Regions from separate parts of the Comamonas sp. GB3 AK4-5 genome, predicted to be linked through region 2. Evidence: predicted binding sites of a transcription regulator. Region 2 holds the regulator's gene; each other region holds the start of a gene.
The links. Region 2 encodes FNR, which switches genes on or off when oxygen is low (the NO sensors DNR and NnrR bind a similar motif). Its sites were predicted from a motif close to TTGATNNNNATCAA; they were not measured.
Positions count from the first base shown of each region.

Region 1: a site for FNR is predicted at 2,548-2,561, ahead of dsrO (sulfate reduction electron transfer complex DsrMKJOP subunit DsrO). Genes of this name have one in related genera too.
Region 3: a site for FNR is predicted at 1,703-1,716, ahead of clpB (ATP-dependent chaperone ClpB). Genes of this name have one in related genera too.
Region 4: a site for FNR is predicted at 3,301-3,314, ahead of cydD (thiol reductant ABC exporter subunit CydD). Genes of this name have one in related genera too.

Region 1 covers NZ_CP166730.1:2,327,032-2,332,608, forward strand. Annotated here, with positions in the region: gene ACA027_RS10590 (tetrathionate reductase subunit A) at 1-542, opposite strand, end outside; gene nrfD (NrfD/PsrC family molybdoenzyme membrane anchor subunit) at 656-1,696, opposite strand; gene dsrO (sulfate reduction electron transfer complex DsrMKJOP subunit DsrO) at 1,710-2,489, opposite strand; gene map (type I methionyl aminopeptidase) at 3,362-4,174, opposite strand; gene purL (phosphoribosylformylglycinamidine synthase) at 4,424-5,577, shown strand, end outside.
Region 2 covers NZ_CP166730.1:3,324,285-3,329,861, forward strand. Annotated here, with positions in the region: gene hemN (oxygen-independent coproporphyrinogen III oxidase) at 1-1,075, opposite strand, end outside; gene fnr (fumarate/nitrate reduction transcriptional regulator Fnr) at 1,297-2,019, shown strand; gene ACA027_RS15055 (hypothetical protein) at 2,109-2,363, opposite strand; gene ACA027_RS15060 (DUF349 domain-containing protein) at 2,494-5,046, opposite strand; gene ACA027_RS15065 (DUF748 domain-containing protein) at 5,192-5,577, opposite strand, start outside.
Region 3 covers NZ_CP166730.1:4,001,121-4,006,697, forward strand. Annotated here, with positions in the region: gene clpB (ATP-dependent chaperone ClpB) at 1-1,603, opposite strand, end outside; gene ACA027_RS17890 (helix-turn-helix domain-containing protein) at 1,901-2,818, opposite strand; gene ACA027_RS17895 (DMT family transporter) at 2,963-3,856, shown strand; gene ACA027_RS17900 (molybdenum cofactor biosynthesis protein MoaE) at 4,036-4,608, opposite strand; gene ACA027_RS17905 (hypothetical protein) at 4,710-4,964, shown strand; gene ACA027_RS17910 (hypothetical protein) at 4,988-5,314, shown strand; gene ACA027_RS17915 (hypothetical protein) at 5,369-5,577, opposite strand, start outside.
Region 4 covers NZ_CP166730.1:3,442,780-3,448,356, reverse strand. Annotated here, with positions in the region: gene ACA027_RS15620 (acyl-CoA dehydrogenase) at 1-884, shown strand, start outside; gene ACA027_RS15615 (NAD(P)H-dependent flavin oxidoreductase) at 987-1,946, shown strand; gene ACA027_RS15610 (hypothetical protein) at 2,137-2,811, shown strand; gene cydD (thiol reductant ABC exporter subunit CydD) at 3,460-5,145, shown strand; gene ACA027_RS15600 (amino acid ABC transporter ATP-binding/permease protein) at 5,142-5,577, shown strand, end outside.

The sequences.
Region 1 (5,577 bases), 1.0 Mb from region 2:
CGCTTGAGCGGGCCCAGCACGCGGTGCGGAGCCTTTTGGTGCTCGAACATGGCCGAGCCGCGTGCGCAGCTGGTGGCGCGGCCTTCCAGGCCGTTGTCGCCGCCCAGCATGGCATAGACCTCGCGCACCGGCGTGTCCATGGGCGCATGGCGGGTGGTGGCCAGCGGGTGGTAGGGGTTGCCGGCCACGCGCAGGATCTGGTTGTGCTCGGTGTCCACGCGTACGCGGATGCCGCATTGCGTCCAGCAGCCCAGGCAGGAAGAGGGGCTGACCACCTGGCCGGGCTGGGTGCTCAGCTGGCCGGTGACGGGGTCAATGCGGAATTCCGGCGTCAGCGAGTTGCCGCGCGTGGCGCTCTTGGTGGCGGTGCCGGAGGTGCCGGCAATCAGGCCCTTGGCGCCCCGGGTCAGGGTTTCGCCATAGCCGGCAGCAAAAGCGGCCAGGCCACCGGCCACGGCACCACCGCGCAGCAGCAGGCGGCGGCGGGCCACATCGGCGTCATTCGATTGCGCGGGTGTGGAGGGGATTTTTTTGTCAGTCATGTGCAGCCCTTTCTGGGCGGGCACTGGCGGCTATTTTGTGATTTTGATAGCTGCCAGTGCGCTTGGGTATTGCGTGAAATGCCTATTTGGCTAGATATGTGTGGAGCCGGGGCTCAGGCCGCGGTGGCGGCGGTGCGGGCCGGGAACAGCTCCAGTGCCCAGTTCGCCATGGCCACCAGGGCCACGCACAGGCCGGCCACACCCAGCATGCCCAGCAGGCCGTCGCCGCCCAGAGGCATGTGGTAGAGGTAGAGGCCAGCGCCGAATTTGGGCACGCCTTGCACGCCCATGAACAAGGCCCAGCGGAAGGCCCAGGCCGCAGCCGCCAGCCCCAGGCCCAGCACCAGGGTGAAGCCCTTGGCGCCCAGACGGTGCTTGCCACGCAGCAGCGCGCCCACCACCACGGCACCGAACAGGGCCGAGCCCAGCATGGTCATGCGCCAGACCGGGAAGTCATTCCACAGGCGCAGGGCGGCGTCGAAAGAGGGGTTGCCGCCGGCCAAGCCAGAGGCCGCCCAGATCAATGCCACGGCGACCAGTGCGGCCGCCAGCAGCAGGCCTACGCTGCGCAATGCCTGCAGCGCCGCCGCATCCAGGCGGTGCTTGGCGGGCAGAAAGCGCTCCAGCACAAAAGTGGTGCCCACGGTGGCCAGCCAGCCGGTCAGCGCCAGGTTGACGGGCACCCACAGCGTGTTCCACAGCGGACGCGAGCGGATGACCATCAGCTCTGCACCGGTGTAGACGGTGATGGTCAGTGCCGACAGCACCAGCAGCGGGGCGATGGCGCGCATCCAGCCGGGCTTGCCCAGCCACCAACTGGCGATCAGCGCCAGGCTGAGCATGAGGAACACCGGCAGCAGCAGGGCGCCCACCGACATCCACGACCAGGAGGTGAAGTGGGCATAGAAATGCCAGAAGCGTGCGGGCTGGTGCAGGTCGGCCAGCAGCGACACCGGCGCGGCGATCACGCTCACGGTCAGCGTCAGCAGCACGGCGGGCAACAGGCGCTGGCGCAGGCTGCCGGGGGCGCCAAAGGCGCAGGCACTGGCCAGCAGCGCGGCGCCGGTGGCCACGCCGACGAGGAAGAAGTACTGCACGGCCCAAGGCAGCCAGGCGACTTCGTAGGCAGGGGTCAGGAGTTCAATGATTTGCATGAGGGGCTCCTTCTTAGTGTTCTGCGATCAAGCGCACGCTGGCCTGGCCATCGACGCCATGGACAAACTCATCGGGCAGGCCGATGTAGAACACGCGCGGTTCGGTCTTCATCTCGGGCTTGAGCACCTTGATCTCGTCCTGGTGCGCGGCCATGCGCTGGTTGATTTCGCTGTGCTGGTCGTTGAGGTCGCCAATCACGCGGGCGCCACCCACGCAGCTTTCCACGCAGGCCGGCAGCAGGCCGACTTCGAGGCGGTGCTCGCAGAAGGTGCACTTGTCTGCGGTCTGGGTCTCGTGGTTGATAAAGCGCGCGTCATAAGGGCAGGCCTGGACGCAGTAGCCGCAGCCCACGCAGCGCTCGTTGTCCACCAGCACAATGCCGTCGGTGCGCTGGAACGTGGCCTGCACCGGGCACACGGGCACGCAGGGCGGCTCGTCGCAGTGGTTGCACAGCCGCGGCAGGCTGACCATGGCCGGGGCATTGCCCGGCTGGTCCACCTCGTACTGCAGCACCGTGGTACGGAACTGGCCAATGGGCGGCATGTTCTCGACCGAGCAGCTCACCGTGCAGGCCTGGCAGCCAATGCACTTGCGCATATCGACCAGCATGCCGAAGCGCTTGCCCTCCATGCCTGGGCGGCGTGTGGGCTGAAAGCCTGGGGCACCCGGCATACCGGCCTGGGCGGAACCTGCCAGGCCGAAAGTGGTGGCCAGTGCCACCAGCTCTTGCAGAAACGTCCGCTTGGTCTGCCCTGGGTTCTGCGTCAGGGGGAATGGGGTTTTATCTGCCATGGTTTGAAAATCCATCATCGTGTGAATGGGATTTTCAGTTTCATGTCAGTTAATGGGTTTGATATGAGTCAAGAGATGCAAGTTATTGATTTGTATTGAAATAATAAAAAACCTTTTATTTTTAAAATAAAGTATTAAGAAAGTATTAAATACATGTTTTCGGGGTGCTTAAATCCCAGTTAAATCATTTGGTATCGCTATTCCATAAATGAATAGCGAATATAGCGGACAAATGGAATGCGCGCAAAAAAGCCGCTGGACCTGGACGGTGCAGCGGCGGGGCGGGGTCTGGGGGAGTAGGGCAGGGTGCAGAAGCTGGGGCTGGCACCTCAGCTCTGCATGGTGGGTGCATGCGCGGTGTGCCAACGGGGAGGGTTGGGATGGCACGCAACCCCAATCAGGTCCTGAAGCAGCAAAGCCGACGCAGCCCATATCAGGGCTGCCGCGCAAGGGGTCGCCCCGCCGCGCTGGTGTCGTCTCCTGCCCGCGAGCGCAGCGCTGCGAGAGGATGAGCGTGATGCTCCCAGGGGGCGCTTGCATATCCCCCAGCCTCAATCAGGCCCTGGTGCATAAAACCGGCGCAGCCCAGTCCAGAGACACCGCGCAAGGGCCGCCCCGCAGCGCTGGTGTTGTCCCCCTGCCCGCGAGCGCAGCGAGCGAAGAGCGGGAGAAGGTGGCATGACGTGCCCACGGGAGGGCTTGTACATCGCCCAGCCCCCATCAAGCCCCAGCGCATAAAACCGGCGCGCCCCAGCCCAGAGACACCGCGCAAGGGCCGCCCCGCAGCGCCGGTGTTGTCCCCCTGCCCGCGAGCGCAGCGAGCGAAGAGCGGGGGGAAGGCGCCGTAGGCGACTCAGGGGGGGTGTCCTATTTCAAGTGCGGATGGCAGTGATGAAGCCGGGCGGCGTGGGCGAGCCATCGGACCAGGTCAGCACGTCATAGCCCGTCTTGGTGACGGCCAGCATCAGCTCCCATTGCGCGGTCAGGCTGCGGTCCTTGGTGACCACGGTCCAGCCATCAGGCATGGCCTTGATGTCGCGCTTGCCCAGGTTGAGCATGGGCTCGATGGTGAAGACCATGCCTTCTTCCAGCACCACGCCGGTGCCGGGGCGGCCGTAGTGCAGCACCTGGGGTTCGTCGTGGAAGACCTGGCCAATGCCGTGGCCGCAGTACTCACGCACCACCGACAGATTGTGGCCTTCGGCAAAGCTCTGGATGGCGTGGCCGATATCGCCCAGCGTGGCGCCGGGCTTGACCTGCTGAATGCCTTTCCACATGGCATCAAACGTGAGCTGGCACAGGCGCTTGGCCGCGATCGAGCCCTCGCCGATGATGAACATGCGGCTGTTGTCGCCAAACCAGCCGTCTTCGGTGATCACCGTCACGTCCACGTTGACGATGTCGCCTTTTTTCAGCGGTTTGTCATTGGGGATGCCGTGGCAGACCACATGGTTGACCGAGGTGCAGACATAGGCCGGGTAGGGCGTCATGCCTGGAGGCTGGTAGCCCAGGCAGGCCGTCTTGGTGCCTTGCTGTGCCATGCGCTCTGCGCACAGATCGTCGATTTGCTGGGTGGTGATGCCGGGCTGGATATGGGGGGTGATGTAGTCCAGCACGTCCGAAGCAAAGCGGCCTGCGATGCGCATGCGCTCAATGTCTTCGGGGGTCTTCAAGGTGATGCTCATGCAGGGAATTATCCCATCGCAGGCTTGGGCATGCTGCGGGCGGCGTCTTTGCAGGTGCTGGCATGCTTGGCTCTCCCTGCTTTAGGCATTGGCGGGGCACCGAAGTGGGCGTAAATAGGCGTTAAGCCTCGGGTTAGCCCCAGGCGCGGTAAAATCGGAGGCTCACCGATTCAGCGCCCTGGCCCAGCCCTCATCTGCAGGGCCTGACCATGGCGCTTTTCACCAGCCTTCACATAAACAGGCCGCCACGTGACCTTGCATTTGACACAGTTTGAGGGTGGAAACGCCCTGAGCTCGTTCCGCGCCCAACAGCTTCTGACCGACCTGGTCGCCATCCACCCCAAGATCACCGGCATTGCCGCACGGTTTGTCCACCTGGTGGCCACAGAGGGACTTCCTGTGCCCGCATTGCAAGAGCGCCTGTCGGCGCTCTTGACTTATGGCGACCCTTACGAAGGTGCGAACGAGGGCCTGGCCTTTGTCGTCACCCCGCGCATGGGCACCATCTCGCCCTGGGCCTCCAAGGCCACGGACATTGCCCGCAACTGCGGTCTTTCCGTGTTCCGCGTGGAGCGCATCACCGAGTACCGCGTGGGCCTCAAATCCGGCCTGCTGGGCGGCACGCCCGAGCTGACGGCCGAGCAGACCGCGCAAATCGCCGCGCTGCTGCACGACCGCATGACCGAGTCGGTGTTTGCCACGCGCGCCGAAGCCGAGACCCTGTTCTCCACCCTGCAAGCCCAGCCCATGGAGTTTGTGGACGTGCTGGGTGGCGGCAGCGCCGCGCTGGAAAAAGCCAACAAGCAATGGGGCCTGGCCCTGGCCGAAGACGAGATCGAGTACCTCGAAAACGCCTTCAAGGGCCTCAAGCGCAACCCCACCGATGTGGAGCTGATGATGTTCGCCCAGGCGAACTCCGAGCATTGCCGCCACAAGATCTTCAACGCCAACTTCACCATCGATGGTGTGGCGCAAGACAAATCGCTGTTCGGCATGATCCGCAACACCGAGGCCGTCTCGCCCCAGCACACGGTGGTGGCGTATTCGGACAATGCCTCCATCATGGAAGGCCATGAGGTCGAGCGGTTCACCGCCAGATTTGATGGCAAACAGGCCTCTGACGCAGATACAGCCAGTGCACCCAGCTACCAAAAGCTGAGCGCTACCAGCCATGTGCTGATGAAGGTGGAAACGCACAACCACCCCACGGCCATCTCGCCCTTCCCCGGTGCATCCACCGGCGCCGGCGGTGAAATCCGTGATGAAGGCGCCACCGGCCGAGGCTCCAAGCCCAAGGCAGGCCTGACGGGCTTCACCGTCTCCAAGCTCTGGGGCAGCGAAGTGGGCAAGCCTGAGCACATTGCCAGCCCGCTGCAAATCATGATTGAAGGCCCTCTGGGTGG
Region 2 (5,577 bases):
GCAGTTGCCCCTGGTCGAGGAAGTCGTAGTACTCCTCCAGCGTCTTGGCGTTCTGGCTGTACGTCACACCCACGCGGCCGATGGCCGACACACCCAGCGCGATCAGATCGCAATCCGGCTGCGTGCTGTAGCCCTGAAAGTTGCGGTGCAGCCGCCCCTGGCGCTTGGCGATGGCCAAGGCATCGTCCGGCAGCGCAAAGTGGTCCATGCCCACATAGACATAGCCGGCCTGCATAAAGGCATCAATGGACCGCGACAGCATGGACAGCTTGTCACCGGCTTGCGGCAGCTCTTCCGTCACGATGCGGCGCTGCGGCTTGAAGCGCTCGGGCAGATGGGCATAGGCATACAGCGCAATGCGATCAGGGCGCAAGGCAGCCACCTGCTCCAGCGTCCGGTCAAAAGACTCGGCCGTCTGGCGTGGCAACCCATAGATCAGGTCCACATTGATCGATTGAAAGCCGATGTCGCGTGCGGCCTGCACCAGCTCGAACACCTGCTCGGCAGGCTGCTCACGGTGCACGGCTTTTTGCACATCGGGATCGAAATCCTGCACACCAAAGCTCAGGCGGTTAAAGCCCAGGCGCGCCAGATGCAGCAGGCGCTCGCGTGTCACCGTGCGCGGGTCGATCTCGATCGAGTATTCCCCTACGGCCTCGAAGGAAAATTTCGCTCGAAGCATCGTCATCAGTTGCGACAACTCGCTGTCAGACAAGAACGTAGGCGTTCCGCCGCCAATGTGCAGCTGGCTGACGGCCTGCCCCTCACCGCAATGCGCCACCTGCAAAGCCACCTCTTTTTCCAGGTACTGCAGATAGGTGTGCGCACGCTCATGGTGCTTGGTGATGATCTTGTTGCAAGCGCAGTAGTAGCACAGCGATGCGCAAAACGGCACATGCACGTACAGCGACATGGGCAGCGCCTTGGCGGCCGAGTTGAGTTTGCGTTGCTGCAAGGCCAACTCGTAATCTCCAGGGCCAAAGGCTTCGATAAATCGGTCAGCTGTGGGATAGGAGGTATAACGGGGCCCAGGCACGTCATACCGACGAAGTAGCTCTGGCGTTACAGCAGTCATTGTGTGAATTCCTTGTGTGCTGGCTGCACTGTGCCCCAAGCAAGAAATGTCACACTTGACACTCATCAAGATACAAGCAAACTACACCTGCGACAATTTGATTCAAATCATTCGAGCCTTCCCTCCACTTTTCTGCTTCGATCCCCCTCGCCCCACATTCCGATAATCCTTCAGCATTACGTCCGATGGCCCGTTCCGCGGGATCCCAAGGCGTCATTACCATGACCCCCCCCCCCATCAAAGTTACCTGCTCCAATTGCAACCTGCGCGAACTGTGCATGCCCAGCGGCCTCAATGAGCAGCAGCTGCAACGTATTGATGAAATTGTGGCGACCCGCCGCAAAGTAAAGCGTGGAAGCACCCTGTTTCGCAATGGCGAGGCCTTCACCTCGCTCTATGCCATCCGTACCGGCTTCTTCAAGACCTGCGTGGCCACGGAAGATGGCCGCGATCAAGTCACCGGCTTCCAAATGGCAGGCGAGATCATTGGCCTGGATGGCATCGTGCACGACCACCACACCTGTGATGCCGTGGCACTGGAAGACGCCGAAGTCTGCGTGATGCCTTTCGATCGCCTGGAAGATCTCTCACGCGAAGTCACGGCACTGCAGTCCCATGTGCACAAGGTGATGAGCCGCGAAATCGTGCGCGAGCATGGCGTGATGCTGCTGCTCGGCAGCATGCGCGCAGAGGAGCGCCTGGCCGCCTTTGTGCTGAACCTGGTGCAGCGCCTGCATGCCCGCGGCTTTTCCTCGTCCGAGCTGGTGCTGCGCATGACGCGCGAAGAAATCGGCAGCTACCTGGGGTTGAAGCTGGAAACCGTCAGCCGCACCTTCTCCAAGTTCGTCGAAGAAGGCCTGGTCGAAGTCAAGCAGCGCCATGTGCGCATCCTCGACACCGAAGGCCTCAAGCGCATCGTCAACAGCCAGCACGAGTGCGCATGATCCACAGCCCACGGCAGCTGATGCCGTGCGCGCCCTATTGAAAAAGCCTCCGTACGGAGGCTTTTTTTCATGGTGGCATCTGCACCACATCAGGCGGATGCGGACGCCGCGTCGTTGATCTCCCGGGGCGAAAGCGCCAGCAAACAGGTCATCGCCGAAGCCATGATGGTGATGCCCCAGAACACAAAGAAAGCGGCGGTACAGACACCCAAGCGCGACGTCTCGGCACAGGCTGAGAACCGAGGCAGATCCAGTGGATCGACAAAGGCGAAGACCAACATCTCCATCACCCCGGCGGCCAGAAAGGCCGGCCAAACAATCCACATCCAGCGACGCAACAGCATGGGACTCTCCTTGTTGAGGGATACGCACTGCCATTGTCCCCAAGCTGGGCGCGGGCGCTCTAGCAGATACCCTAAACATAAAAAAAGCCTGCATTGCTGCAGGCTTTTGAAGGTCAGCGTCTAAACGACCTTATTTGCTGCCACGCAGCAAGGCCTTGAGCGCGCTTTGCAGACGCTGGGCATCGCTGTCACTGCGGGCAGCGGCCAGCACGGCGGCCACATCCTGCTCCCAGGTGGTGCGGGGGTCAGCGGCCTTGCGGTTGGTCAGCAGCTGCAGCTGCAGAGCGCGGCGGGCAGACAGTTGGTCGGCCGGCGTGGGAACATCGGCCGCCATTTCCAGGCGCAGCAGCGACTGGGCAGCATCGCCCTGGGCAGCACCCGACACAGCAGCCTGCCAGCTGTTGCGCGTCGCATTGCTGAGCTTGCCCAGCTCTTGGGCAGCGGGCAGCAAAGCCGCATCGCGCTGGCCCCAGGCATCCATCAGTTGGGTCAAGGCTTCACCGTGGGCCTGGGCCGTCAGCTTGCGCAGCGCAAACTGGGCGTGGTCCATGGCTTCGCGCTGTGCACGGAAAGCCGCATCACCCAGGCGTGGGCCACGGGGCGTACGGTCGGGGCGCTCGAAACGATCACCGCGATCACCACGCTCCGGACGGCCAGGCTTGCGCGCAGCGGGTGCCGGTGCGGCCTCCTTGCGCATACCGGGGCGGTCATCACCACGCACCGCCTTGATCGGGCGGGCCACGGCCGGCGCTGCGGGGGCAGCTTCGCCCTCCGCTGCGGACGGGCTTGCAGCTTCGGCAGCAGCGGCCGCAGGCGCGTTGCGCAGCACTTCTTCCAGCCCTGCCACGGCGGCGCGGATTTTCTGGACATCGCCGTCGGCATTGGCGGCTTCCAATTGCTGCGAAGCTTCCAGCACGGCACGGTCATGGGCACTCAGCGTGGCGGGGTTCACGGCCGTGCGGGCGCGGTCACCGCGCTCGGCCGGCTTGCGGCTGAAAGCCTCATCCAGCGGCTTGCGGAAGGCATCCCACAGCTTTTGCTCCTGGCGGCGATCCACCGGCACCTCCTGGGCTTCAGCCTGCCAGCGCTGCTGCAGCGCCTTGATGGCGGCGATTTGCAGCGCGGGTGCATTGCCCAGCGCCTGTGCCTCTTCGATCATGGCGTGGCGGCGTTGCAAGCTCGCTTGCTGCACGCGCTGCAGCGGGGCTTCCGCCTCGCCCATGGCCTGGCGCCATTGCTGCTGCAGCTCGGCATACAGCTTCTCGCCCACATGACCGCCTTCACGCCAGCGCTCGGCAAACTGGCGCAGGCTGCGGGCCATGCCCTTCCAGTCCTGGCTGTCCTTGACCGACTGGCCCCAGGCGCGCAGCTCTTCAATCAGCGCGGTGCGCGAGGCCTTGTGCTCGGCCGATTCGCTGCGCAGCTTGTCCAGCCAGCCCTCCACCACCTTGTAGGCGGTGTTGCAGGCCTCATCAAACTGCTTCCACAGACCGTGGTTGGGCGCGGAGCCCTGGTCCAGCTGCTTCCATTGCTCACGCAGCTGGCGCAGCGACTCCTGCACCTTGCGGCCACCCAGGGATTGACCTTCCGGACGCTCCAGCAGCGCCTTGGCCTTGGCCACCAGGGCTTCGCGCTCGGCATCCACGGCCTGGGGCTTCCAGCCTCGGGCATCGCCCGCCTGCACCAGCAGCGCATCCATTTGCGCCAGCACTGCGGCGTCCAGCGAGCGGCCATGCTGGCGCAAGGCGGCGCGCAAACCGGCGATGGCGCCGGTCTTGTCTTCGCTGCCTTCCAGCAGGGCTTGCAGCGCCTGCGCAGCCTGCAAGACCACGGCGGCAGCCTTGATGGGGGCGTCACCCTTGGCGGGCTGGGCAGCTGGCGTCTCGGCAGCCAGCTCGGCCGGCAGACCTCGGCCCACGCGAATTTCGTCGGCCCACACGGGCACGGTGGGCAGTGCAGCTTCGGCGTTGTCGGCAGCGGCCTGCGTGGCGGCCAGTGCGGAAGAGAAAGCCTCCCACACCACGTTCAGCTGATCGCGCGAGCCGGTCAGCTGCTGGGCCAGGCGGGCGTCCAGGCTGGCCCAGGCGGCGTCTTCGGTCAGTGCCTGGGCCTGCTCTTGCCAGCGCGCCACATCGGTGCTCAGGGCTTGCTGCACGGCGGCGGCGTCTTTCCACGACTTGGTGGACAGCACTTCGATGCGCTGGGACAGCAGCACGGCGGCTTCCTTTTGCACCTGCACGCGGTGCTGCAGGTCTTCTGCGGCCTTGATGCGCTCGGCCAACTGGGCCTTGTAGCCTGCCAGCGGCTCGCGCGACAGCGGTGCGCCGGCCTTGGCGGCTTCACGCTGCCAGGCTGCGGCATCGGCCGTGTTCAATGTAGGCTGGGCCAGCAGGGCCTGGGCTTTTGCCACCCATTCCACGGCGATGGCGTCCTGGTCCTTGGCACGGCGCAGCTCGTCCAGGCGGTCACGCACGACACGGGCCGCGCCCTTGTCGCGCACATTCATTTCCTTGAACACGTCCTGCAGCACATCCAGTGCAGGCGCAGTGGCCAGCCATTCGCGCAGGCGTGCCGCACGGTCGCCCGATGTTTCTGCAGAAAAAGCACCGCCAGTCACCGTATCCAACGGGTGGGCCTCGGGGGATTTGGCCGGGGTCGGGTTCACTTCTGGGGCTTCAGACATTTTTCTGCTTCAAAAAAAGTTGGTACATGTGTGTGTAAATGCCCCGCACGCCCATGCGGCGGGGCCATAAAGCAAGCGCGCGAGCCTGGGGCAGGCGCGGCCAAGTGGGGTATTTTCCCCTTTATTGCCGCTCAGCCCCAGCGAATCACTGAACTGCCAGACTCAACTGGGCTTTTGCCTCGGCATCCTTGCCATCGGCCTTGGAATTCCCCAGGAACAAACGGGCCATATCAATGCCCTGCGCCGCCAGGTAGCTGCGCACGGCCATGGCCCGCGCCACCGCCAGCTCTTGCATGGCGGTAGAGGGCAGCGGCAGTTGCTCGACCAGCAGCTTGCGCATGTCTTCGGGCGGCAGCGATTTGCTCAGGCCCACCACGTTGCGCGGCTTGTCGATGGAGGCTTTGCGGTAGATGGACTTGAGCCGGCTTTCGCGCTCCTTGTCGGTCAACTCCGTGTCGTCGTCCTCGTTTTTACCGCGCTGGGCGATCTGCGCCTCCAGGCGAGCGGCCTGCCAGCCCTGGGCATCGAGCT
Region 3 (5,577 bases), 680 kb from region 2:
CCCCCACCTGGGTGCGCAGCAAACGGTGCTGGGGCGCCTGGCCATCGGCCTCGCTGGCCTGGGCCGCCTTGAGCTTTTTCTCCAGCTCGGGCAATTTGCCGTACTGCAGCTCGGCCACCTTGTTGAAGTCGCCCTTGCGCTTCAAATCCTCGATCTGCACGCGGATCTGGTCGACCTCCTTGCGCAGTTGCTCCGAGCCCTGGGCACTGGCTTTTTCAGACTTCCACACCTCTTCCAGGTCGGCGTATTCGCGCTCCAGGTTCTCGAGCTCTTCCTCGATCAGCTGCAGGCGTTTTTGCGAGGCCTCGTCCTTTTCCTTCTTGACAGCCTCGCGCTCGATCTTGAGCTGGATCATGCGGCGCTCGAGCTTGTCCAGCGCCTCGGGCTTGGAATCGATCTCGATCTTGATCTTGGCAGCCGCCTCGTCGATCAGGTCAATGGCCTTGTCCGGCAGAAAACGGTCGGTGATGTAGCGGTTGGAGAGCTCGGCCGCCGCCACGATGGCGGGGTCGGTAATGTCCACGCCGTGGTGGGCCTCGTAGCGCACCTGCAGGCCGCGCAGAATGGCAATGGTGTCTTCCACGCTGGGCTCTTTGACCAGCACCTTCTGGAAGCGCCGCTCCAGCGCCGCGTCTTTTTCGATGTACTTGCGGTACTCGTCCAGCGTGGTCGCGCCTATGCAGTGCAGCTCGCCCCGCGCCAGAGCGGGCTTGAGCATATTGCCGGCATCCATGGCGCCATCGGCCTTGCCGGCGCCCACCATGGTGTGGATCTCGTCGATGAACAAAATCACGCGGCCCTCTTCCTTGGCCACTTCGTTGAGCACGGATTTCAGGCGCTCTTCAAACTCGCCGCGGTATTTGGCACCAGCCAGCAGGCCGGCCATATCCAGCACCAGCACGCGCTTGTCCTTGAGCGTCTCGGGCACCTCGCCCTCGACAATGCGTTGGGCCAGGCCTTCGACGATGGCGGTCTTGCCCACGCCGGGCTCGCCGATCAGCACCGGGTTGTTCTTGCTGCGGCGCTGCAGCACCTGGATGGAGCGGCGGATTTCATCGTCGCGGCCAATCACCGGGTCCAGCTTGCCGGCGCGGGCGCGCTCGGTCAGGTCCAGCGTGTATTTCTTCAGCGCCTCGCGCTGGCCTTCGGCCTCGGGGCTGTCCACTTTTTGGCCGCCCCGCACGGCCTCGATGGCGGCCTCCATGCGCTTGCGCGACAGGCCGTTGTCCTTGGCGATTTTTGCAGCCTGGGTATCGCTGTCGGCCAGGGCCAGCAGCAGCAGTTCGCTGGCGATGAACTGGTCACCGCGCTTGATGGCTTCTTTTTCGGTGGCCTGCAGCAGGCGGATCAGCTCGGAGTTCGGCTGCACCTCGGCGCCGCTGTCCCCCGTGGGCAAGGCCTTGATGGCGTTTTCCACGGCGGTCTGCATGGCAGCCACCTTGGCGCCCGAACGCTCCAGCAGCGCCCGTGGGCCATCCTGCTGGCGCAGCATGGCAGCCAGCAGGTGCAGGGGGTCGATACGGTTGTGGTCATTGCCCAGGGCCAGGGTCTGGGCCTCGGCCAGGGCTTCTTGGAATTTGGTCGTCAGCTTGTCGATACGCATGATGAAGGGCTCTCTCAACAGCAAAAATGGAACTGCTAGACAGGTGGGGACATCTCGGCCACCTTCAAGATATTGCCCCATGCAGCCGCCCTTGTGCACCTGATCTGCATCAAGTGTCGCGTAGGAGAACCTGCCTTGTGCTCGCAATGCTGCGCCCCAGAGAAAGAAGCGCGGAGGCGCAAAACTGACAAGGCCCACGCCAGGGCTGCCGCGCAAGGGCCGCCCCGCCGCGCTGGTAGCGTCCCCCTGCCCGCGAGCGCAGCGAGCGAAGAGCGGGGGGAAGGCGCCACAGGCGACTCAGGGGGGTGCCCCACCACCCCAACGCACAAACTGCGCCGGCGTCACCCCCCAATGGGCCTTGAAACAACGTACCAAATGGCTGGCGCTGGAAAAGCCGCTGTCCATGGCCAAAGCCTGCAGCGTCGTGGCTTGGCCGGCCGCTGCCAAGGCCTGTCTTGCCCATGCCAGACGCCGCTGCATCACCCAGGCATGGGGTGTGCAGCCCATGCTCTGGTGGAACATGCGGGCAAAGTGGTACTCCGACAAGCAGGCCACACCGGCAAGCGCGGGCAGGCTGAGCGCCCTGCTGTGCGCCAGATGGGCCTCCACATGCTCCAGCACCCGGCGCCGCGCCACGGTGGACAGGCCACCCTGCGGACGCTCTGCGGCCTGGCGCTGGTGCGGCGTGGCCGAGCGCAGCACCAACTGGTCCAGCACCTGCTGGCTCAATTGGTCGGCCCGCAGGGCGTCACCGGGCTGGCTCCAGTCCAGCGACTGCAGCTGCTGGGCCCATTGTTGGTAGAGCGGCTCCTGCATGTAGATTTGCGGCGCCAGCGTGCGGGCGCGCGGCTCTGCATCCAGCAGGCGCACCACGCGCTCCGCCCAGGCCAGATCGGAGACATAAAGGTGCAGAAACTGCACTGCCTCGCCCACCACCCAGTGGGACTCATGGGCCACCGGCAGCACGCAGCTGCGCCCCGGCGCCCCCAGGGCCTGGGGCTGCAGCTTGAGGCGCGAGCCATGGCCGCCCGCCAGATAGACCGACAGCGTGTGGTGGCCTTGCTGGGCATAGCGCACCTCATCGTTCTGGTTGGTCCAGACCGCCAGCTCCAGCCCATCACCCAGGCGTGCACGCCGCTGCAGCTGCGCCTTGGAGCGCCCCAGCACCTGGCTCAGGTGGCAAGCGGGCAAGGAGGACTGCGGCATGGGCGTCATGGCGATATTTTCGCGCCAAGCCCTCGCTCCCCTTGGCGGCGCCCCACAAAACCGCAGGAATCTGCCATGGGCTACGGCTGGCAGAGCGCATCATCACCCCCGCTTTTTCGCAGCTTTGGCTGCCCCACTTGGTTTTTTTGAATGATGACGATGCCTTTGTACGCCCTGGTCGTATTGATCTGGGGCTCCACCTGGTTGGCTTTGAAGCTGCAGCTCGGCGCTGTGCCGGTCGAGGTCTCGATTGCCTACCGCTTTGCCTTGGCCACGCTGGTGATGTTTGCCTGGCTGCTGCTCTCGCGCCAATGGCGCACGCCGCGCGGCGCGGCCATTCCCCGCGTGCTGGGCCAGGGCCTGTGCCTGTTCAGCCTGAACTTTGTCTGCTTTATGTACGCCAGCGAGACCCTGGCCAGCGGCCTGGCTGCCGTGGTGTTCTCCACCGCCAGCATCTGGAATGCCCTGCTGGCCCGCCTGGTCTACGGTCGCCGCCTGGCACCCCATGTGCTGGCCGGCAGCCTGCTGGGCCTGGGCGGCCTGGTACTGCTGTTCTGGCCCGAGCTGCAGCATGGCGCCCATGCCAGCTGGAGCGGGCTGCTGTGGGCCCTGGCAGGCACCTTGTGCTTTTCCTGCGGCAATATGCTGTCGGCCTCGCTGCAGCAACTGGGCTTTCGCCCGCTGCAGACCAATGCCTGGGGCATGCTGGCCGGCACGCTGCTGCTCACGGCCTATGCCTTGATCGCCGGCCTGCCCTGGACTTTCGATGCCCGCCCGGAATATGCAATGGGCCTGCTGTACCTGGCGATTCCCGGCTCGGTGATTGCCTTTACTGCCTACCTGACCCTGGTGGGCCGGCTGGGCCCGGAAAAAGCCGCCTATGCCACGGTGCTGTTCCCCATCGTGGCGCTGAATGTCTCGGCCATCTGGGAAGGCTATGTCTGGACCCCGCTGGCCGTGTTGGGCCTGTTGCTGACCTTGGCCGGCAATGTGCTGGTGTTCAAGCCGCCGCGCTGGCTGCAATATCAGCAAGCTCAAAAAGCATAGCTACCCATGCTTTTTACATAAGGCATGCAAGGCCATCACAACAAGAATTCCCACACGACTTGAGGAAAAATGTTGCGCCCCCAACCGCATAAAACTGGCGCGCTCCAGGCCAGCAGACAGCGAGCAAGGGCCGCCCCGCAGCGAGGCTGTCGTCCCCCAGGGGGAAGCGGCGCAGCCGCTCAGGGGGGGGCCTGTAGCCAGCGTGCCAGGGCCTGCTCATCGCTGACGCGCGCATCCACCCAGCGTGCGCCCTGCGCGGTCTGCTCTTTTTTCCAGAACGGGGCTTCGGACTTGAGATAGTCCATGATGAATTCGCAGGCCTGAAAGCTGCTGCCGCGGTGGGCCGAGGTCACGGCCACCAGCACAATCTGGTCCATGGGCTGCAAGGGCCCGACCCGGTGGATGACGCGGGCGCCATGAATGCCAAAGCGGGCCACGGCGCGATCGATGATGGCCTCTATGCTTTTTTCCGTCATGCCAGGGTAATGCTCCAGCTCCATGCAGCTGATGACATCGCCCTCTTGCGCCGCACGGCCGCCCATAGGCGCAAGGGCCCCCTCGGGGGGCAGCGAGGACACGCCAGTGCCGAGCGTGGGGGCTGCAGTCCGGTCACGTACCGTGCCCACAAAGCTGCAGACCGCGCCCACGCCAGCGTCGCCCGCACGCAGGGCTTGGACTTCGGTGCTCAGATCGAAGTCCTGGGTCTGTATGACCACGCGTGCGGTGGCGGGTGAAGTGGCAGCAATCGACATGCACCGCATTGTGGCAGCAGCCGGCCTGGGCAAAACCCGTCCGTGCCCATGCCCCGGCGGCTCGCGGTAGCATTGCCGCCCCGCCCGCACCCTTGATTCGCATGGCCACCGAAACCATACACACCCTGGAGTACATGCTCTACCCCTCGCCACGCAACGAGCACCGCGTGATCTTCGAGCACCAGAGCTTTGTGCCCCATATGTACACCCTGATCCACCTGCCCGACTACGGCTTTCGCGGCAAGGCCACGCTGTTTTCTGCCCAGCGCAAAAGCGATGGCAAGCAGGGCCAGTTGGTGACCTGCGAGCTGGCCGAAGACCAGGCCCGCTTCGAGCGCCTGTTCGAGGCCGATTGAGCCGGACTGCAGCGGATACGCCCATGGACGACACCAGCCAGATCCAGCCCCCAGACAGTTTTGCCGCGCTGTTCCGCGACCGCGCCGGCCGCATCCGCACGCCGCTGGCCGAGGTGGTGGAGCGCTACGAGCTGTGCGAAGACCTGGCCTGCCACCTGGTGGAGCAGGCGCAGACCCTCTACTACAGCGGCAACTCCAGCGAAGAAGGCGTGCTGCTGGGCTTTCACGCCGGCCTGGCGGCCGAGGGCTCGGTGGTCAGCACGCCGGAAGCCGGCTGGGTGATTCAGCGCCTGGCCGAGCTGCTGGAATGGCGCGCACCGCAGCTGCCACGGGGCGAACAAGCCAGCTGATCGCAGCACCAGCCGACTTACCCCCTTCCCCCAAGGGGCCGCAGAAAAAGCCCTTCAAGCACCACGCTGCAGCGCACGCAGACGTTGCCAGCTGAGGACTCGCCAAGCTTCAGAGCCATAGCCCGCCACCAAATCATGGTCTATGGCGGCCCATGCCGCATCCTGCGGGTCCAGCCCCAAAGCTTCAATGAATGGGGCCTGCACCATAAAACATTGGCGCCGGTAGGGCAGCAGAAAACCGCCGGGATCGTTGGCTACCACTG
Region 4 (5,577 bases), 120 kb from region 2:
AGGGCATTGCCGTGGCCGAGCGCGCCTACCAGCATGCCGTGCAGTACGCCAAGGAGCGCGTGCAAAGCCGCCCTGTGGACGGCTCGGTCAAGGCCAGCGCCACCATCATTCACCACCCCGATGTGCGCCGCATGCTGATGACCATGCGCGCCTACACCGAGGGCTGCCGCGCCATGGCCAGCACGGCCGCGGCGGCCTATGACGCGGCCCACCAGCATCCCGATGCCGAAGTGCGCCAGGCCAACGCCACCTTCTATGAATTCATGGTGCCTCTGGTCAAGGGCTACAGCACCGAAATGAGCCTGGAAGTCACCAGCCTGGGCGTGCAGGTGCACGGCGGCATGGGCTTTATCGAGGAAACCGGCGCCGCCCAGTACTACCGTGACGCCAAGATCCTGACCATTTACGAAGGCACGACCGCCATCCAGGCCAATGACCTGGTGGGCCGCAAGACGGCGCGTGACGGCGGCGCTTCGGCCAAGGCCATTGCCGAGCAGATCGCCAAGACCGAAGCCGCGCTGCGCGCCAGTACCAGCGTGGATGCCGTGGCCCTGGCCGATCGCCTGCAGGCCGCGCGCGAATCGTTCCTGCAGGTGGTGGACTTTGTGGCCGGCCAGACCAAGGCCAGCCCCAACGCCGTGTTTGCCGGCAGCGTTCCCTATCTGATGCTGACCGGCAACCTGGTGGCCGGCTGGCAAATGGGCCGCGCACTGCTGGTGGCCCAGGCCAAGGCGGCAGCGGGCGAGGATGTGCAATTCATGCAGGCCAAGGTAGCCACGGCCCGTTTCTATGGTGATCACATCCTGACCCGCGTGCCCGGTCAGGCCACATCGGTGCTGCATGGTGCGGATGCCGTGATGGCTCTGCCCCAGGAAGCATTCTGAGTCCCTTGTTGGACTGATATCAAAAAGAGAGCTGGAGTCGCTTGTGTGGCAGGCGTTTCAGCTCTTTTTTGTCATATTCGAGACTTTAGAGGAGACCTTGTTATGTCCAGAATTCCAGCCGCGCTGCAAAAACTGTCGCTGCCCGTCATCGGTTCGCCCCTGTTCATCATCAGCAATCCCAAGCTGGTGATCGAGCAATGCAAGGCCGGTATCGTCGGCTCCATGCCCGCGCTCAACGCCCGTCCTGCCGAGCTGTTGGAAGACTGGCTGGCCGAGATCACCGAAACCCTGGCGGCCTGGGACAAGGCCCATCCCGAGCAGCCTTCGGCGCCTTTTGCCATCAACCAGATCGTGCACAAGAGCAATGACCGCCTGGAGCACGACATGCAGGTCTGCGCCAAGTACAAGGTGCCCATCGTCATCACCAGCCTGGGTGCGCGCGAGGACGTGAACCAGGCCGTGCACGGCTGGGGCGGCGTGGTGTTGCACGACATCATCAACAACAAGTTCGCCCGCAAGGCCATCGAAAAAGGCGCTGACGGCCTGATCGCCGTGGCCGCTGGCGCCGGTGGCCACGCCGGGGTGAAGAGCCCGTTTGCGCTGATCCAGGAGGTCCGCCAGTGGTTTGACGGCCCCGTGGCCTTGTCCGGCTCCATCGCCACTGGCGACGCCGTGCTGGCGGCCCAGGCCATGGGCGCGGACTTTGCCTATATCGGCTCGGCCTTCATCGCCACCGAAGAAGCGCGTGCGACCGATGACTACAAGCAGGCCATCGTGGACGGCAACTCCGACGATGTGATCTACAGCAATCTGTTCACCGGCGTGCATGGCAACTACCTGGCCCCCTCCATCCGTGCGGCCGGCCTGGACCCCGAGAACCTGCCGCAGTCCGATGCCAGCGCCATGAACTTTGGCTCCGGCCGCACCAAGGCCTGGAAAGACATCTGGGGCTGCGGCCAGGGCATTGGCGCCGTCGACAAGGTGGTGCCCACGGCCGAGCTGGTGGCACGCCTCAAGCGTGAATACGCCGCAGCCCGCCAGCGCCTGCAACTGGCGGCCTGAGCCCGCAGGCTTTGGCGTTGCGGCGCCAGAGCGTTTGATAGTTACAATTTGCCCGCCTCGGCAGGCCATGGCCTGCCGCGTGCAGCTTCCAAGCCCCTGTGTGCCAGGTCGTTCTTCTCAAGAGCCGGCCTGTAGCGCAGGGGTTTGTCTTTTTGCGCGCTCTGTGGAGCGCTGTTTGCTTTCCATCTCTATGCAATTGAAATCCCTGGGCGCCGTGGCGCTGGCATCTCTGGCACTGGCCACTTCCGTGCAAGCGGCCGAACTCACTCCACAGGCCGCGACCGATCTGTTCCTGAAGTCCATCGTCCATATCGACACCAAGGCCATGGAGGCGCTCAACGCCTACCTGCGCCCGACGCGCACCAGCCCGGGTCAGGGTGACTTCATCAACGTCACCGAAATGCAGGAAGTCGATCGCGACTACCCCAAGGAGCTGGCCGAGACTTTTCTGGAAAACGTGCAGCTGAGCGATGCAGAAAAAAAGGCGCTGGAGCCCGCTGCGGTGCAGCTGTTCGCCAGCGTGCGTGCCTCGCAAAAGCGCATTGCCTGCACCATGGGCAAGCCCCAGAAAATCACCGAAGGCGTGCATGCCGCGATGATGGCCGTCAGCGTGCCCTTCCGCTGCATGGCGCCCAATCCTCCGGAAAAAATCGTGGCCTTTTTGCAGCGCGCAGGTGCTGCCAAGTGGAGCCTGGCCCAGTACAGCGAAGGCGTGCAAGCCCTGAGCAAGGGCTTTGAAGCCGCACCGCTGACCCAGGTCTGGGACGGCGAGCTCCCGCTGGCCGCCGAGAAGAAGAAAAAGCCACTGGTGTGGCAGAACAACTTCCCGCGCGAAAGCATTGACGTCACGCCGCTGCAGTACTGAGCGGTCGTTTTCCGTTTTTTCCTGGGCGCGCAGCAGCCACGGCATAGCCTCCCAGGCGCATGCCAGGCGCCTGCTGCGCCCCTGGCGGCCTGCCACCTTCGCGGTGCGCAGGGCCGCCATGCCCCAGGCTTTTTTCGCCCGGTGCGCAGGCAAGCGCGTGCCGCATGCGCGTTATGCCCCTCTGTTTTTTGGGGGATACCCGCCAGCCCTTGGCGCCTTGCCACACACCGCCAGGGGGCGTTGTCGGACAGCGCGCCATTTCTCTCGGTTGTCGCTTTTCCCCTCCAGCCTTGCCTCTTGGTGAAGGCTTGCAGCGTCTGCTCTACGCCTGCAACGTAAACACACACTCAAAGCCCTGCATAAGCCCAGCCGCAGCCATGGTCATCGCCGGCCTGCGCCGAAGGGGCGTGCCCAGCGGGCACAGGCCGGTTTGAAGTGATTTTGACGGCGCGATAAAGCTTGCTATAAACCGCTCGTCGGACATAAAAATTGATCGCAGTCAACACCACAGTGTTTCACTTGGTTTCCTGTATCCCGGCGAAGGCAGGTGTTGCGTTGGATTTAACATATGCAGAAATTTCAGTAAATACTGAAACAGAGAGGAAAACATCTGTGCCTGACTCTGATCAAGCGCTGCACAAATCCCGCATGCCAGGGCGGCGGCTGGACCGTGGCAGCAGTTGGTCGGTGCTGGCGTCGCTGCTGTGGCTGCCGCAGGCCGCGCTGCTGGCGCTGGCTGTCCAACGCATTGCCGATGGGCAGGCGGCCACCGTCATGCCGCTGGCAGCCGGTCTGCTGGTTTTGGGCCTGCTGCGTGCCTGGAGCGATGGGCATGGCATGCGCTGCAGCTTTGATAGCGCCCGCAGCGCGCTGCAAGTGCTGCGCGGCCAGGTGGTGCAGGCATTGGCGCAAGCCTCGCCCTTGGACCGCCAGCGTCCGCCTTCGGGTCTGGCGGCCAGCGCTGTGGCCGAGCAGGCCGAAGCCATCGTTCCCTGGCTCTCGCGCTACCAGACCGCCATGTGGCGGGTGATGCTGGTGTCGCCGGTGATTGCCCTGGCCGTGGCCACCCAGTCCTGGGTGGCCGCTTTGATTCTGCTGCTGGCTGCGCCCCTGATCCCCCTGTTCATGGCCATTGTGGGCTGGCGCGCCCAGGCCGCCAGCGAAGAGCAGATGGTGCAACTGGGGCAGATGAATGGTTTCTTGCTGGACCGCCTGCGTGGCATGACCACGCTGCGCGCCCTGGGCGCGGTGGACGCCACGGCCCTGCGCCTGCGCGCGCATGCCGAGTCCCTGCGCCAGCGCACCATGCGCGTGCTGCGCATCGCCTTTCTGTCCTCGGCCGTGCTGGAGCTTTTCTCCGCTCTGGGCGTGGCCATGGTCGCCGTCTATGTGGGCTTTCACCTGCTGGGCCATCTGGAGTTTGGTGCCTGGCAGGGCAAGCTCAATCTGGGCCAGGCCCTGTTTGTGCTGCTGCTGGCCCCCAGCTTTTTCGAACCACTGCGTGAGCTGTCCGCCGTCTGGCATGACCGCGCTGCGGGTGAAGCCGCCATGCAGACGCTGCAGCAGCTGACCCTGCCGCGCCAACCGCTGCCCGGTGCGTTGCACAGCCCCAGTGCCCATCCCGAGCAGGCGGCCAGCCATCTGCTGCTGCAAGGCGTGCAGGTACAGGCCCCGGGTGTGGACCAGGCCTTGCCCGCCATCGATCTGGAGGTGCAGCCCGGCGAGCATGTGGCCCTGTGGGGCCCCAGCGGCAGCGGCAAGTCGCTGCTGCTGGCACAGATTGCCGGCCTGCTGCCGTTGAGCTATGGCGAGCTGCATATCGACGGCGTGGCCTGTACCGAGGCAACCGCTGCCGCGCTGCGCGGGCGCATCGCCTGGATGGGGCAGCAGCCCCATGTGTTTGCCGGCTCGGTGGCGCGCAACGTGGGCCTGCAGCGGCCCGGTGTCTCGGCCCGGGCGGTGGCCGAGGCGGTGGAATGGGCCGGTCTGGGCCAGGTGCTTGCAGCCCGGCCCAGCAACAGCCTGGGGGAGGGCGGACAAGGCCTTTCCGGCGGTGAAGCCCTGCGCCTGGCCCTGGCCCGGCTGGCCACGGCAGCTCCCCAGGCCGGTCTGTTGCTGGTGGATGAGCCCACGGCCCACCTGGACCAGGCCACGGCCGACCAGGTGACCGAGGCCTTGCTGCAGCTGGCCCAGGGCCGCACCCTGGTGGTGGCCACGCACGATCCGCTGCTGGCGGCCCGCATGCACCGCACTGTGGTCATGCCTGGCACAGATGAGCGGGCCAGCAGGGCGCAGCGGGCGCCGGCTTCCACGCCCGAAGAGGTCTGCCCATGAAACACACCCACGCCGTGCGCACCATGCTGAAGGCGCTGGCCGCCATGGCACCGCGCCGCCTGTGGCTGGGTGGCATGGCCATGGCCTGCCTCACGGTGCTGATGGGCATGGCCTTGCTGGGCCTGTCGGGCTGGTTTATTGCCGCCACGGCCATGGCGGGTCTTGTGCCGCTCACGGCCCTGGTTTTTGATGTCTTCATGCCCAGCGCCGGCATACGTCTGCTGGCCCTGGGGCGCACCGGATCGCGCTATGCCGAGCGCCTGCTGACCCATGACGCCACGCTGGCCGTGCTGGCCGCGCTGCGCGAGCGCCTGTTTCGCAGCTGGGCGCCGGCAGGCAGCGCCTGGCAACTGCGCATGCGGCCCGCACGCTGGCTGCAGCGGCTGACCAGCGATGTGGATGCGCTGGACAGCCTCTATCTGCGCTTGCTGG